2 regions of the Alkalihalophilus lindianensis genome follow, and region 2 is predicted to be linked to the other one. Evidence: a T-box and tRNA genes for the amino acid it is inferred to sense, from the RefSeq annotation. Region 2 holds a T-box; the other holds one or more tRNA genes.
What was found. A T-box is a leader RNA that pairs with one kind of tRNA and senses whether it is charged. The one in region 2 lies ahead of serS (serine--tRNA ligase), so its partner is inferred to be a tRNA-Ser.
Positions count from the first base shown of each region.

Region 1 (8,869 bases), on a different contig from region 2:
CTGGAGAATTTGACGTGAACAGTGCAATGAGTTACCAAGATCTCGCGAACCGCATCACGTAAAAAAAGCTTGCTACATCACTGTAGCAAGCTTTTTTCATTTATTCATCCTCTATTTCTTCAAGAATCGGCTCATCCGCTTTAATGGGACCATTGCGCTCTTCTTTTAAATCAAAATACTCATCAAGCATCTTCTTACCAATACTTTGAGCAAAGTTAGCTCGATTATCAACTTTAGTAAACGGCACGATGATCGCAAAGGCAACCTCAGGATTATCATAAGGTGCATAGCCAACGAGGATCTGGTTGTTTCCATCAACACTGTGACGATTGGCACCTTGACCTACAGCTACTTTAACTTGAGCTGTACCTGTTTTCCCAGCTGGATTGTAGGACGCATTTCCAAACGTTCCAGCTGCAGTCCCTTGTGATCCGTTCATCACTTGATAAAAACCTTGTTGAACGCGATTAAGATCCGCATCAGACATATCTACTCGGTTTAGGATGGTCGGCTCAAACTTATGCAAAATTGCACCAGGTTCATCAGCCGATACACTTGGCTCTCTTATTTCAGAGACTAAACGTGGCTTGACTCGATAGCCATCATTTGCAATCGTTGATACATATTGAACAAGTTGCAACGGTGTATAGGTATCATACTGCCCAATCATTAAATCGAGTAAGTTACCCGGCTGTGTTCGCCCACCTTGCAAACCAGTTGAGCTGCCCGGTAGATCAATTCCTGTATCAGCGCCTAGTCCAAACTGACTAAATAGATAGCGTGATTGATCATATGCTTCCATAATTTTTTGATTATCGAAACTTCTGCTACTACCATAGTTATACCCCATCATGCGCATCGCAATTTCAAACATGTAAACGTTTGAAGACCTCTCAAGAGCTTTAATATCATTTACATACCCCATACGTGTATAAGAACGCTTTATAGGCGTACCTGGAAGATCGATCGGTCGATCATACAGCGTTTGCCCATGGCTTATTACACCTGTTTGATAACCAGCTAATACCGAAGCTCCCTTTACAGAAGAGCCCATCTCAAACGCATTGGTTACATTCCCAATCTGATGATCTGCTTTACCATTTCGATAACCTGACATGGCAAGAATATCACCCGTCTGCGGGTCCATCATGACTGCATAGGCCGTACGTTCATTTAAAAAATCATTTCTTTTACTGTTTATTTCTTCAGAGATAATCTCATCAAGCTTTTGTTGCATTTCCATATCAAGCGTCAAGACGAGGTCGTTTCCACGTTGGCCGGGCTGTTCATTTACAGAACGCTCAACTTCGCCACCAGTGGACGTGGTAATACTTTCCATTACTGCTTTTTGGCCACGCAATACGTCCTCATATTCTGTTTCTAAATAGCTTGTTCCAACAATATCGGAGCGGTCATAACCTCTTGATAAAAAATAATCAAGTTGCTCGCGTGGAATCGATCCAGTTGAACCAAATATCGTTCTAAACGCTTCTCCGTACACATAGTTACGGCGTGAATCACGTAAAATATCAATGCCTGGCAATTGATCTAAGTTTTCACTAATAATATTCGCTTCTTCATCTGTAATTCCGCGTTTAATTCGTTGCGGAGTGTTTGCATACCCTCGTGACATCTCCCTAAAAATCGCCATGACACGTTCATCTTGTTCTGAAATTTCTGCTAAATGTTCTTCTGTAATGCGTTCTATTTCTAATTGATACTGCTCAGACTGACTTTCTAACTGACTTCTTTCTTCTTGGGTTACTAACTCAAAGCGTCTTTCTCTATCTTGAAGCAATAACCAAAAGTCTTTACGATCACGTTCGGTGATCCGACTCGTATCAACTTCAATTAATTCAGATAAGTCTCTTGCTACTTCAAGCATCGTTTCAGAGGATGTCCCTCTAGAAGGATTCGTATATGTAACAGATAGTTCTAATTGATTGTCTACAACTGTATGACCGTAACGATCAAGCATCAACCCACGAGGTGCATCGATTCTAGCTGTTGTTTGGCTTGTCCGGTCTATTATTTTTTCAAAATCTTCCCCTTGTACAATTTGCACCATGCCAAGTCGTAAGATCAAAGCTGAAAAAAGAATGAAAACGGCAAAGAATAGCATATTGAGTCTCGCTGGAACATGTCCTTTTTTCTTCAGTTTATTTTTCCCCATACACAAATCCCCTCTTAACTTATGTGTATACATGACAATAGACACCTAAGTAGGTGTCTAATTCTCACTTTAAAATATATACCCGCGTATGCCGTTGCTTCAGTTGTTTCATGAACCTACTTCAGTAGGTGGGTGTTCGCAGAAATAGTTTCAGCGTCCAGAACAAGCTGGCTTGCTGTTACCACTTCGATGTAGAACTCCCTTTTAAAACACAAGGTTCGAAACAATAAGAAGCTCACTAACACGGCAGGCAATCTGTTTTTTAAGTTAAGCTCATTATATCATAATGAAGTAGCTTGTCAAAAGAATTGAACATCAATTCACGATGTCGACACATTAAACTGTCGTCCCACCTGTGCTGCCTCCATCGCCATTTTTCTGACGTGCAAAACTGTAACTTTCTCCCCCATTTGGTTTTGAAAAACGTACATGTCGCACGAAGAAATAAATAAGGAAATGGCCAATACCAAGAATCATTAATACAACAGGTATGCTCTTTTCCTCAGGGAACAAAAGGATTGCTACAATGAATGTTAGTACAGATACAATCCGACCACTATTTAAAAACACTTCACGTACGACGATGTATTCAATTCTCATCTCCGCTGCCTTCCACCCTTTTCCGATCACATCATACGTAAGTGAAATATACGGAACTAATAACATTGGATAAGCAATCGAAATTACCACTCCATACATAATTAATTTCGCAAACGAAATATCAAAGACAATAAGGTATATGGCCGCATATAAAATGGAGCCCCCAATTAAAATCGCTTTTTTTCTAAAGCTTGGTTTAATCAGGCGTGTAGCAGCATAATAGGCGATAAATTGTACAGCAGAAGCTATCAGTCCATAGGTGCCAATTGCCAGCTCGCTTCCTGTTACAATATATACCCAGACCACAATGACGAATAGAAACGTACCTTCACGCAACCCTTGAAAGAAATGGGCATGTAAGATATGCCTCCAATTCGGATTCTTCTTTCGTTCAGCTAAAATTCTTCTAAAGAAGAATTTCCCTTCTGCTGCTCGTCGTTTTAATAAAAAGCTCATTAAAACAGCAACAACAAACAGACTTAATGAAATCCCAAAGATGACCGAGTATCCCGTGAATTTCTCCATTCTCGTAATAATATAACCAGAGACAATCGGCCCAATCATCCCAGCAAATGATGTTAGGAGTCCCAGAAATCCATTGAAGAAATCACGTGTTTCTGGCTCAGTAATTTCAAACGTTAAGACATTAAAAGCTAACCAATAAAAACCAAATCCAATTCCAAGTAAAGCCCCTAGAATGATTAAGTAATGGTTTGCTACATCTCCTAATAATAAGACTGTTGTATAAAAACCAGATAATGAGATAACCCCAAGCCGCAGCACGATCACACGGTCAATTTTCTTAGCCCACCTCCCCGCTAAAATAAACGTCAAAGGCTGAAAAATGACGGCTGTTAAATTGTAGAGAGCTAAGTCAATAAATTCCCCTGATTGCTTCCACAAATAGACGTTCACGAACGTGTTTGATAGCGCAATACTCAGTGCATACAATCCTCCTATTGTGAGGAGAAGGACCAAATCCCTTGTAACTTCTATATCGCCGATCAATTTCTGAATTACGGACTTCTTCACCGACTCCACCACCTTACTCAGTAGTGTGTCTTAACAAAAATCCGTTATGCAGATAAAAGTGGAAATGGCTGTTTAGCTGCGTCATTTTCAGGCTTAAAGTGGCTTGGCGCTCTTTGCCAAACAGTTTTAGAATGAAAAGACCTCGAACAGTTAGCCATTGAAGCTAGAAAGATAAACGCGGAAATGGCTGTTTAGCTAAAATGGTGTTATGTGCGGATTTCCATGTGTTATGTGCGTAAATGTTCATATATGTGCGGCGTTGATCGATTTATGGGCGGATTCTTAATTATAGGAGCGAAAAACGATTTATATGTGCGAAGGCCTGTTACATGTGCGAATTCCTGATAATATGTGCGAAGGCCTGTTATATGTGCGAACCTGACACTCTCGCACCCCCACCCTTCATAAAATAAAAAGCAAAGCCACTGGGGCTTTGCTTTATGAATCATTATTTAGCTTCTTCGTAACGCTTTGCAACTTCGTCCCATTTAACTACATTCCAGAATGCGTTAATGTAGTCAGGGCGACGGTTTTGATAGTTAAGGTAGTAAGCATGCTCCCAAACGTCAAGTCCTAGGATTGGTGTTTTACCTTCCATTAGTGGAGTATCTTGGTTTGGAGTACTTGTGATAGCAAGTTTTCCGCCATCAACGATTAACCATGCCCAACCAGATCCAAAACGGCTAGCACCTGCATCTGCAAACTTTTCTTTGAATGCTTCAAAGCTACCGAATTCTTCGTTGATTGCATTAGCTAATTCGCCAGTTGGTGTGCCTCCACCATTCGGGCAAAGGATTTGCCAGAAGAATGTGTGGTTAGCATGTCCGCCACCGTTGTTACGTACTGCACCACGAATGTCTTCAGGTACTGCATCAAGGTTACTTACAAGCTCTTCAATGCTTTTACCTTGAAGGTCATCATGTCCTTCAAGAGCTGCGTTAAGCTTTGTTACGTAAGTGTTGTGATGCTTCCCGTGGTGGATATTCATTGTTTGCTCATCAATATGAGGTTCTAGAGCATTTGCTGCGTAAGGTAATTGTGGTAATTCGTAAGCCATTTCAAAATCTCCTCCTTATAATGAATACAATTGTAACTTGGGACGTTCTTTTCCCAAAAGGCCAACGACTTAATCAACATGAATGTTTCCTAAGTCTGTCCGTCTCCTACATTACCAAAATCTTCACTTTCTTGCAATAAAAAAGACTTGTCGAATCACAAATACCGTGACATTTATACGATACCCTACATGCCTAATAATAAACGAGAGATTCATAAAAGTTCCACTTGTCCCATATGATGAATTAACTCGTTTAAAAGGAGGCTATTATGTCTTGGTTAGAAGCGTTATTCATTGGCTTTATACAAGGGATTTCGGAGTTTTTACCGATCTCAAGTAGTGCTCATCTTGTTATTTTTGAGAAGTTACTACACATAAATACAGGCGATGTCGATTTAACTTTTGAAGTTTTTTTACATTTAGCATCTCTTCTAGCTGTGCTTTTATATTTTAAAGAGGATTTATTGAACCTCGTTAAGGGTTCCCTTTCATACATTATTAAAAAAGACGTAAACCAGGCGGGTCATTTTCGTTTTGTAAGCTTAATGCTTGTTTCAACTGTTATTACCATGGTCGTTGGAAAATTACTTGAAGAGTGGCTTGCTGAGTCAATTACCAATACAGCGACGATTGGTGCGGCTCTAATCATTACAGGTATCTTTTTAATTTTAATTGAGCACGGGGTCTCACAAGGGATGCGTGGACCAAGTGAAATGACGTGGAAACATGCGATCTTTATTGGACTAGGGCAAGCTCTCGCGGTTATTCCAGGTATCTCTCGTGCTGGTAGTACCCTCGTTGCAGCATTATGGTGCGGCTTAAGTAAAGAAACAGCATTACGTTATTCCTTTTTACTTTCAATCCCAATCATCACTGGAATTACGCTCTTAAAACTGCCTGAGCTTATCGGACAATTTTCACATGGTATAAATAATGAATTATGGATTGCCTTTATCTCTTCTTTTCTCTTTGCTCTTATTGGAATCAAATGGCTTATTTCAATGGTCCAACAAGCTAAGCTAAGCTATTTTGCCGTTTACTGTGTTTCCCTCGGATTAGTCACTTGGATCTTTTTAACGTAACAAAAAGGCAGCTGAATATCAGCTGCCTTTTTTTATGTACTCAATCATTAAGTTCAATATGGCGGAGGAAGAGGGATTCGAACCCCCGCGCGGTTTAACCCGCCTGTCGGTTTTCAAGACCGATCCCTTCAGCCGGACTTGGGTATTCCTCCGCAAAGAAAAAGTATGGTGGACCCTGTAGGACTCGAACCTACGACCGATCGGTTATGAGCCGAGTGCTCTAACCAACTGAGCTAAGGGTCCTCATATGGGGCGACTGATGGGAATTGAACCCACGAATGCCGGAATCACAATCCGGTGCGTTAACCACTTCGCCACAATCGCCATATGTAAAGATGTAAAGATGTAATTCTTAAAAAAATAGCGGCGGAGGGAGTCGAACCCACGACCTCACGGGTATGAACCGTACGCTCTAGCCAGCTGAGCTACACCGCCAAATATGGCTCCACAGGTAGGACTCGAACCTACGACCGATCGGTTAACAGCCGATTGCTCTACCACTGAGCTACTGTGGAATATTAAAGACAAGAATTATATTACCAATCTACTGCGATTAAGTCAATAGATTTTCTTAAATTTTTATTTGTTTCTTAGAATTTTTTCTTTTTGTCCTACTTGCTTGTCTATTATAGCACGAACTAAAAAAAAGAGCAGTGAAAATACTCACTGCTCTTTCCCATTATTAGCGTATTTCTCCAATCACTGCTTCTGCAATATTTACAGAGTGATCACCGATACGCTCTAAGTTACTAACAATATCAACAAAGACAATACCAGCTCCACCAGAACATCTTCCTTCGTTTACACGTTGGATATGCTGCTTACGTAGTTTACGCTCCATCTTGTCAATCAGGTCTTCCTTTTCAAGAACAGAACGAGCCTTATCCGTATCACCTAGGTCTAGTGACGAAATCGCTTCTTGTAACGTCGAAATGGTCAATTCAAACATTTCATTTAAATCACTTAATGCCGTATCAGACATCACGACTTTTTGTGTTTTTTGATAATCTTTCAATTCCACAATATTTTCTATATGGTCACCAATACGTTCAATGTCACGAACGGTATCCATCAGCATAGAATGCATTTTTGAATCCTGATCAGATAGCGAACGGGAGGAGATTTGAATTAAGTATTCTGTAATTTTTCTATCTAGATTGTTAATCGCACTCTCAAATTGAGTAGCCATTTCAGCGTGACGCTTTTGTCCATTTTCTAAATACTGACTGACTTCAATTAACCCTTTCTCAGAAAAATCGGCCATGCGTAGCACTTCTTGTTTCGCTTGTCCAAGTGCAATAGCAGGTGATCTTCCGATAAAGCGTGGATCTAAATGCTTTGCTTTGTATTCGATGTTGTATTCATCACCAGGTACAAGCTTTGTAACGATCACTGCAAGTAATGCAACAAATGGTAACTGAATCAACGTATTGGAAACGTTAAAAATACCATGAGCAAATGCAATCGTCATTGGTCGGTTCAATCCTAATTCTAGTGCCAAGAAGCTCACCAGGCTTAAGAAGAAAGGTAAAACAATCAAAACGATAATCGTACCAATCAAGTTAAAAATTACATGCGTTAACGCCGCGCGTTTTGCTGCAACAGACGCCCCAATAGCAGCTAGAATGGCTGTTATCGTTGTCCCAATGTTATCACCAAATAATACAGGCAGAGCTGCATCTAATGTCATTGCACCTTGATCGTACAGTTGTTGTAACAACCCAATTGATGCACTTGAGCTTTGAACGGATACAGTAAAGATTGTACCAATTAACACCCCAAGCAATGGGTTATCTGCCATTTGCACCGTTAAATCTGCAAAAGCTTGAAGATCACGTAACGGCTTTAATCCTTCTCCCATTAAGTCAAGCCCGTAAAACAAGGCACCAAATCCAAATATAACTTGGCCGTAATTGTTTACTTTCTTTTGCTTAATAAAGAAAATTAAAGCTGCCCCAACTGCGATAATTGGTAGAGCATAGGCTGAGATTTTAATTCCAATAATGAACGCTGTTACCGTCGTTCCAATATTGGCACCCATAATGACGCCGATTGCTTGTTTTAATGTCATAAATCCAGCATTTACAAGGCCAATCGTTAAAACAGTCGTTCCGGTACTCGTTTGTAGTAACACGGTTACAAACAAACCAGCAAAAACACCCATAACAGGGTTCGTAGTAAACTTGTCCAATAAGTCGCGCAGTCTCTCCCCTGCTACTTTTTGAAGACCGTCCCCCATGAATTTAATACCGAAAAGGAAAATTCCAAGGCCTCCAAAAAACATGAACAAAAGTGTCTGTAAATCCACTTAATCTCATCCCCTCATTTAGAAAGTCAGTCTTATTTAATTTTTCGACTTTCGACAAACCTCAACAATGACACCCTGTCTATTATTAAGCATTTATGAACGTTTTGTAAATATGAATTTTGATTTTTTTTCTGAACTTCCCCATCTAACGAAAATTATAGCTGTTCACTGATTTGAAACTTGTTGAATGTAGCAGTTTTCGTTAAAATATGGAGTGGTGTGAGAGGAGATTATTTATGAACGGCCTTCAATTTTTTTATAAGAGTTTTTATGACAAGAAAGTATTAGCTTATAGCAGATTCCAACCGATTACTAAAGCCATCTTTCATGTATTAGCAGTTATTTTTATTGCTTGTATCCCGTTTATTTTGTCACTATGGATGACTTATACATCTAGTATTAGTCAATTAGAAGAAAGCTTAGAAAAGGACCTCCCTTCATTTTCATTAGAAGATGGGAAATTGCAAGCGGATCTTAATGAGCCTTATCTTAATTACTCATTAAATGAAGGAGTATTTGTGTTAGATCCTCATAATGAATTATCGAGTACTGAATTAGCGGAGCTTGGGGAAGGCGTTGTTTTTCGTCATGAAGAGGCGCTATTGTTTCGTTACGGA
Region 1 covers NZ_JAWJBA010000001.1:374,941-383,809, reverse strand. The annotation lists gene RYX56_RS02165 (hypothetical protein) at 1-62, shown strand, start outside; gene RYX56_RS02160 (penicillin-binding transpeptidase domain-containing protein) at 101-2,173, opposite strand; RNA gene ssrS (6S RNA) at 2,249-2,429, opposite strand; gene RYX56_RS02150 (MFS transporter) at 2,510-3,805, opposite strand; gene RYX56_RS02145 (superoxide dismutase) at 4,254-4,862, opposite strand; gene uppP (undecaprenyl-diphosphatase UppP) at 5,132-5,944, shown strand; tRNA gene RYX56_RS02135 (tRNA-Ser) at 6,004-6,096, opposite strand; tRNA gene RYX56_RS02130 (tRNA-Ile) at 6,111-6,187, opposite strand; tRNA gene RYX56_RS02125 (tRNA-His) at 6,193-6,268, opposite strand; tRNA gene RYX56_RS02120 (tRNA-Met) at 6,306-6,379, opposite strand; tRNA gene RYX56_RS02115 (tRNA-Asn) at 6,385-6,459, opposite strand; gene RYX56_RS02110 (Na/Pi cotransporter family protein) at 6,627-8,252, opposite strand; gene RYX56_RS02105 (DUF1189 domain-containing protein) at 8,489-8,869, shown strand, end outside.
Region 1: it has a tRNA-Ser gene. The T-box ahead of serS (serine--tRNA ligase) is inferred to sense a tRNA for this amino acid. The anticodon was not compared.

Region 2 (7,215 bases):
GGCCTTACAAGGCGCTGTACGTGAACATGTTACTTGTCTACAAGCACCGGATGTAGAAGTGATCGTCGTTAAGAAGATTGAACAACTAAGTGAGTTAGACGGTCTTGTTTTACCTGGTGGTGAAAGCACAACAATGAGACGACTTATTGATAAATACGAATTCCTTGAGCCGCTTAAAGCCTTTGCAGCATCAGGAAAGCCCGTCTTCGGTACATGTGCAGGTCTTATTTTAATGGCAAAAGACATTGTTGGCCAAAATGAAGGTCACCTTTCTCTAATGAATATGACGGTAGAGCGTAATGCTTTTGGACGTCAACGTGAGAGCTTTGAAGCTGATCTGATGGTGACTGATGTTGGGGATGATGTGAGAGCTGTCTTCATTCGTGCTCCGCTTATTAAAGAAGTTGGCGAGAATGTAGAGATCATTTCAAAGTTCAATGATGAGATTGTTGCAGCAAGAGAAGGTCGCTTTCTAGCATGTTCTTTCCATCCGGAATTAACTGATGACCATCGTTTTCATCAGTATTTTGTGAAGATGGTTGCACAAGCTAAGCTAGAAGGTGTAAAATCTGTATAACAGACAATGCGTTGATAGGGAATAGTATATAAGATGGTCACTTTAGAGAGCTGACGGTAGGTGCGAGTCAGTGTAGCCTTTTATAGAATCCACCCTTGAGTGAATGGTGAGGCGTGAGCTTAAATCGTTCCGGTTAGATACCCGTTATGTATCTAGAGTGGTCTATATGTTTCATATAGGCAACAAGGGTGGTATCGCGGGTGCTCTCGTCCCTTCTTCTTGAGTGGAGAATGGATGAGGGTGCTTTTTTGTTTGGATTAATTAAGGACATATGAAGGAGGAATATACATGTTAGACGTAAAACGACTTAGAAATGATTTTGCTGAAATTAAGGAAAAGTTAGCGACACGCGGCGAGGATATCTCGGGTCTTGATCGTTTTGGTGATTTAGATGAGAAGCGTCGTGCGATTATTGTAGAGGTGGAAGAATTAAAAAGCAGACGTAACCAAGTTTCACAAGAGGTAGCTCAGCTTAAACGCGAGAAAAAGGATGCAGATCACCTTATTAAAGAAACGAGAGAAGTATCTGAGCGAGTGAAGCAACTAGATGAAGAGCTACGTACAATTGAAACGGAGCTTGATGACTTACTTCTTACGATTCCAAATGTGCCACATGAGTCAACGCCAATCGGTGAAACAGAAGATGATAATCTAAAAATTCGTAATTGGGGAGAGGTACGCTCATTTGACTTTGAACCAAAACCACATTGGGATCTAGCAACAGATCTAGGAATTCTTGATTTTGAACGTGCTTCAAAGGTCACAGGTAGTCGTTTTGTCTTTTATAAAGGTCTAGGAGCTCGTCTTGAGCGTGCATTAATGAACTTTATGATGGACCTCCATCAAGATGAGCATGGCTATGAAGAAGTGCTACCACCTTATATGGTGAACCGTACAAGCATGACAGGGACAGGGCAACTTCCGAAGTTTGAAGAAGATGCATTTAAGATTCGTGAGGAAGATTATTTCTTAATTCCAACCGCAGAGGTACCTGTTACAAACATGCATCGTGATGAGATTTTACAAGGAGAACAACTACCGATTGCTTATACAGCTTTTAGCGCTTGTTTCCGCTCAGAAGCAGGTTCAGCAGGACGTGATACGCGTGGATTGATTCGTCAACACCAATTCAATAAAGTAGAACTTGTGCGCTTTGTAAAGCCAGAAGACTCTTACGCTGAGCTTGAGAATTTAACGGGACATGCAGAGAAAGTACTTCAATTACTTGAACTGCCTTATCGTGTAATGAGTATGTGTACAGCAGACTTAGGGTTCACTGCAGCGAAAAAATACGATATAGAAGTATGGATTCCAAGCTATGATTCTTATCGTGAAATTTCTTCTTGCAGTAATTTTGAAGATTTCCAAGCACGTCGTGCGAATATCAAGTTCCGTCGTGACACAAAATCCAAGGCAGAATTTGTTCATACTTTAAACGGATCAGGCCTTGCAGTCGGCCGTACAGTGGCAGCAATCCTAGAGAATTACCAACAAGCTGACGGATCAATTGAGATTCCTAAAGTGCTTCGTCCTTATATGGGTAACATTGAGAAAATTGGTTAATAGACAAAACCCCTTATAGCGGTTGCTATAAGGGGTTGTTTTTATACGTAATTTGGTTTGCGTTCTCCTGAAGCAATCTCTTCCATGTAGTGACATGCTGCCTGATGACCTTCTTTCATATAGTCAGCAGAACGTAACTCAGGAGTGTCTGTTTTACACTTTTCCGATGCAAACGGGCAACGAGTGTGGAAACGACATCCAGTAGGAGGGTCAATTGGAGAGGGGACGTCACCTTTTAAGATAATACGTTCCTTCTTACGCTCAGGATCTGGTACAGGAATCGCTGATAATAATGCTTTTGTATATGGATGCTGAGGATTATCAAATAATGATTTTTTATCACCGATTTCAACAATACGTCCAAGGTACATAACGATTACACGATCAGAGATATGACGAACAACCCCAAGATCGTGGGAGATGAACAAGTATGTTAACTGGAATTCGCGCTGTAGTCGTTTTAATAAGTTAATTACCTGTGCTTGAATCGATACATCAAGGGCCGATACGGCTTCATCACAAATAATAAGCTTAGGGTCTACAGATAGTGCACGTGCAATTCCGATACGTTGACGTTGTCCACCACTGAATTCATGGGGAAAGCGATCTGCTTGGTGAGCACCGAGACCAACTGTTTCCATTAATTCTTTTATACGATCTGCACGTTTATTACGTGGGATCACATTTTGAATTTCCATTGCTTCTTCTAAAACTTGACGAACGGTTTGACGTGGGTTGATTGAAGCGTAAGGATCTTGGAAAATGATCTGTAAATCTTTACGCTTTTTACGCATCTGTGCCTTATTAAGACCAAGGAGGTCCTCGCCGTCAAATTCCACTGTACCATCAGTAGGCTCATCAAGACGAAGAATAGCACGACCTGTTGTCGACTTACCACAGCCTGATTCCCCTACAATACTTACTGTTTCACCTTCATAAATAGTAAATGATACACCATCTACAGCTTTAACGTGATTAACAGTACGACCAAGCAACCCACCTTTAATAGGGAAGTATTGCTTTAAGTCATTAACTTTAAGAAGTTCTTTCTTCATACACGTTCACCTCCGGGTCCCCATCCCACTCATCTGAATAGATCCAGCAACGGATTTGGTTTCCATTTTCATCTTCCTCAAGATCAGGTAAACGCTCGCGGCAGATGTCACTAGCAAATGGACAACGCGGAGCGAATCTACAGCCTTTTGGCATATCTGCAGGACTTGGTACAGATCCTTTAATAACAGACAACTCTTCTCCATCCACATCGATATCATGACGGGGTAGAGATTTAAGAAGACCAACTGTATATGGGTGACGTGGATTTTTGAATAGATCGTTGATGCTTGCATATTCAACCACTTTACCGCAATACATAACGGCTACATAATCACATGTCTCAGCAACAACACCAAGGTCATGTGTAATCATAATGATGGACATACCTAAACGATCTTGAAGATCTTTCATCAATTCAAGAATTTGTGCTTGAATCGTTACATCAAGAGCAGTAGTAGGCTCATCGGCAATAAGAAGTTCAGGATTACAAGCAAGAGCCATAGCAATCATGACCCGCTGACGCATTCCACCAGATAGTTCATATGGATATTGGTGTACGCGTTTTTCTGGTGAAGGAATACCAACTAGCTTAAGCATCTCAATCGAACGCTCAATTGCTTTTCTCTTTCCAAGACCCTCATGGATTTGGAATGATTCACCGATTTGCTGCCCTACTGTATAAACAGGGTTTAAAGAAGTCATTGGTTCTTGGAAAATCATTGAGATTTCATTTCCGCGAATTTTACGCATTTGCGCTTCTGTTTTAGAAAGAAGATCTTCTCCCTTAAACAGGATTTCTCCACCGACCACTTTACCTGGTTTTTGGATTAAACGAAGAATCGAAAGCGAGGTAATACTTTTACCTGAACCTGATTCCCCAACAATGCCAAGCGTTTTTCCTTTTGGTACATCAAATGTAACACCATCAACAGCCTTCACTTCAGAATGCTCCATGAAAAATGATGTACGCAAGTCACGCACTTGAATAATGGATTCATTAGTAGTCAATTTTTTTCACACCCCTCATTAATAAGTGAGTCTTAATCAAGGTCAATACGCTTGTTTAAGAAGCGATAAGAAATATCTACGAGTAAGTTAACAAGAACGAACAATAATGAAATAACAAGAACAGTACCTTGAACGATAGGGAAGTCACGAGCACGAATGGCATCAATGATTAAGCGTCCCATTCCGTTAATAGCAAATACAGTCTCAGTTAGAACAGTACCACCTAGTAATACACCAAATTGTAAACCAACAACAGTTACAACTGGAATTAGTGCATTTTTAAGAGCATGTCGGTAAATAACAACGCGCTCTTTTACCCCTTTAGCACGTGCAGTACGGATATAATCTTGTCCAATTACTTCTAACATACTTGAACGAGTCATACGTGCTACGATTGCAGCACCTGCTGTACCAAGGGTTATAACTGGTAACACAGCTTGCTGCCAGGTTCCCCAACCCGAAGGTAAGAATATTCGCCATTCAATTGCGAAATACTGAATTAACATTAAACCAAGCCAGAAGTTAGGCATTGAAAGTCCAAATAGAGCAACAATCATAATCATTGTATCTAAGAATGTGTAATGTCTTGTTGCAGAAATAATTCCTGCAATTAAACCAATAAATACACTTAAAATCGTACTATAAATGGCAAGCTCAATCGTTACCCAAAACCTACCGCTAATTTCTTGAGTTACTTCACGACCACTGCGAATCGAGTTTCCTAAGTCACCTTGAATCGCATTTCCAATATAATTAAAATACTGTTTTGGAAGTGGGTCATTTAAACCTAATCGCTCACGCATTTGATCTACTTGAGCTTCAGATGCACTTTCCCCGGCAATAATCTGTGCTGGGTCACCAGGAATGAGGTGCATCATGGAGAAAACGAGAATTGTAACACCAAAAAGAACAGGGATCGTTTGAATTAATCGTCTAACTATATAAGTAAACAATCATCTACACCTCTTTTCTAGTTTTTCATCTTCGGATCAAGTGCATCACGTAATCCGTCACCAAAAATATTAAATGCTAGTACAACAATAACAATTGCCAAACCTGGGAATAACGCAACATGAGGTGCGTCATACATATAGTTTCGTCCTGCACTCAACATAGCTCCCCATTCAGGTGTTGGAGGTTGTGCTCCCATACCTAAGAAAGAGAGACCACTTGCTGTTAAGATCGCTGTTGCCATGCGCAGTGTAGCTTGGACAATAATAGGTGATAAAATATTCGGTAAAATGTGTTTAAAAATAATACGACCATCACTCGCTCCTAGAGCACGAACAGCATCGATGTATTCAAGCTTTCTTACAGATAGTACAGAACCACGTACAATCCGTGCAAAGACTGGAATCGAGAATATTCCGACAGCTATGATTACGTTTGTTAAGCTTCCGCCTAGTACACTTACGATTGCTAATGCAAGTAAGATACCTGGGAATGCAAGTAATACATCCATACAACGCATGATAAATGCATCAACGCGTTTTCCATAATATCCTGAAATTAATCCAAGAAATACACCGAAAACGGTTCCGATAATAACGGAGAATAGGCCAATGTATAAAGTGATTGACATACCGTGAATAATTCGACTGAAAATATCACGACCATGATGGTCTGTGCCGAACCAATGTTCAGATGATGGTGTTGCTAGTTTGTTCACATGATTTTGTACCGATGGTTCATACGGTGCAAAAAATGGTCCGATAATCGCTACAATAACAAAAAATAAAATTAAGACTCCACCGACCATAGCAGCTTTGTTTTTACGAAGCTTTCTATAGAAGTTTTTCATACTCTGAACTCGAGGGTTCGGGGGAGGACTTTTTGTCATAGCATCATTTATCGTCTGTTCGCTCATAATAGACACCCTTTCTCAAAATGCTTTAAATTTTGACAAAATTATTACTATACTACACCGCATTATTATATCACGTACATAATTTTTTACAATGTTAAAAATATTTTTGTGAGATAATGTCTATTTTTTTCATATTCTAAAAATTAAAATAATTTATACGGAAATGAAAACGCTTAACAAAATACTTTCCTACAATAAAATGGTGAACTAAGTGGAGAATTATTAATTTTATAAAAATTATTGTTTTATTGTGAAATTTAAGTTATAGTGATATTGAATTTTAAAAGTTCAAACAAAAAGGGAAATAAGGGGGTTTTAAAAGTGAAGATGTCTAAAAATTCACTTTTCGCTTTCTTGCTTGCAATGGTACTTGTTCTTGTACTAGCAGCATGTGCGAGTGAGCCGGACAATTCAGGCGAGCCAGCTGGAGATACAGATGGTGAAGATACTGAAGCGGTTGAGGGTGCTGAAGGCGGCGATTTAGTAATTGCAACATTATCAGATGCGTCATCGTTAGATCCGGCAAGTGCAAATGACGTGCCGTCCACTAATGTGACTGCAAACATTTTTGAAACAATTGTTAAACAGAACGGAGATCTTGAGCTTGAACCTGGTTTGGCTGAAGATTGGGAAATGATTGATGATAATACGTGGGAATTTTACATTCGTGAAGGCGTAACATTCCATGATGGATCTGAATTAAATGCTGAGGTAGTGAAAGCAAACCTTGATCGTATTCAAGATCCTGAACTTGCCTCACCTCGTTCTTTCTTAATTAATATGGTAACAAGCATTGAAGCGACTGATGAGTATACTCTAGAGCTTACTACTGAGTATCCTTTCTCTCCACTTCCTGCTCATTTAGCTCATAACGGACTTGCTATTAGTTCACTTCCTTCTATTGAAGCGGACCAAGAAGCTGTAGCTAATGGTGAAACTCCTGGTGCTTCTATTAGTGAGAATCCTGTTGGGACAGGTTTCTTCAAATACGAAGAGTGGAATCCAGGAACATCGGTTAAATTAGTGAAAAATGATGATTATTGGGGTGAGCCTGCGAAGGTTGATTCTGTAACATTCTCAGTAGTACCTGAAGATTTAACTCGTATTGCTGAACTTGAAACAGGTGGAGCGCATATTATTTTCC
Region 2 covers NZ_JAWJBA010000015.1:5,541-12,755, reverse strand. The annotation lists gene pdxT (pyridoxal 5'-phosphate synthase glutaminase subunit PdxT) at 1-577, shown strand, start outside; T-box leader at 580-794, shown strand; gene serS (serine--tRNA ligase) at 866-2,140, shown strand; gene RYX56_RS20880 (ABC transporter ATP-binding protein) at 2,182-3,195, opposite strand; gene RYX56_RS20875 (ABC transporter ATP-binding protein) at 3,176-4,150, opposite strand; gene nikB (nickel ABC transporter permease) at 4,237-5,157, opposite strand; gene nikC (nickel transporter permease) at 5,175-6,071, opposite strand; gene RYX56_RS20860 (glutathione ABC transporter substrate-binding protein) at 6,393-7,215, shown strand, end outside.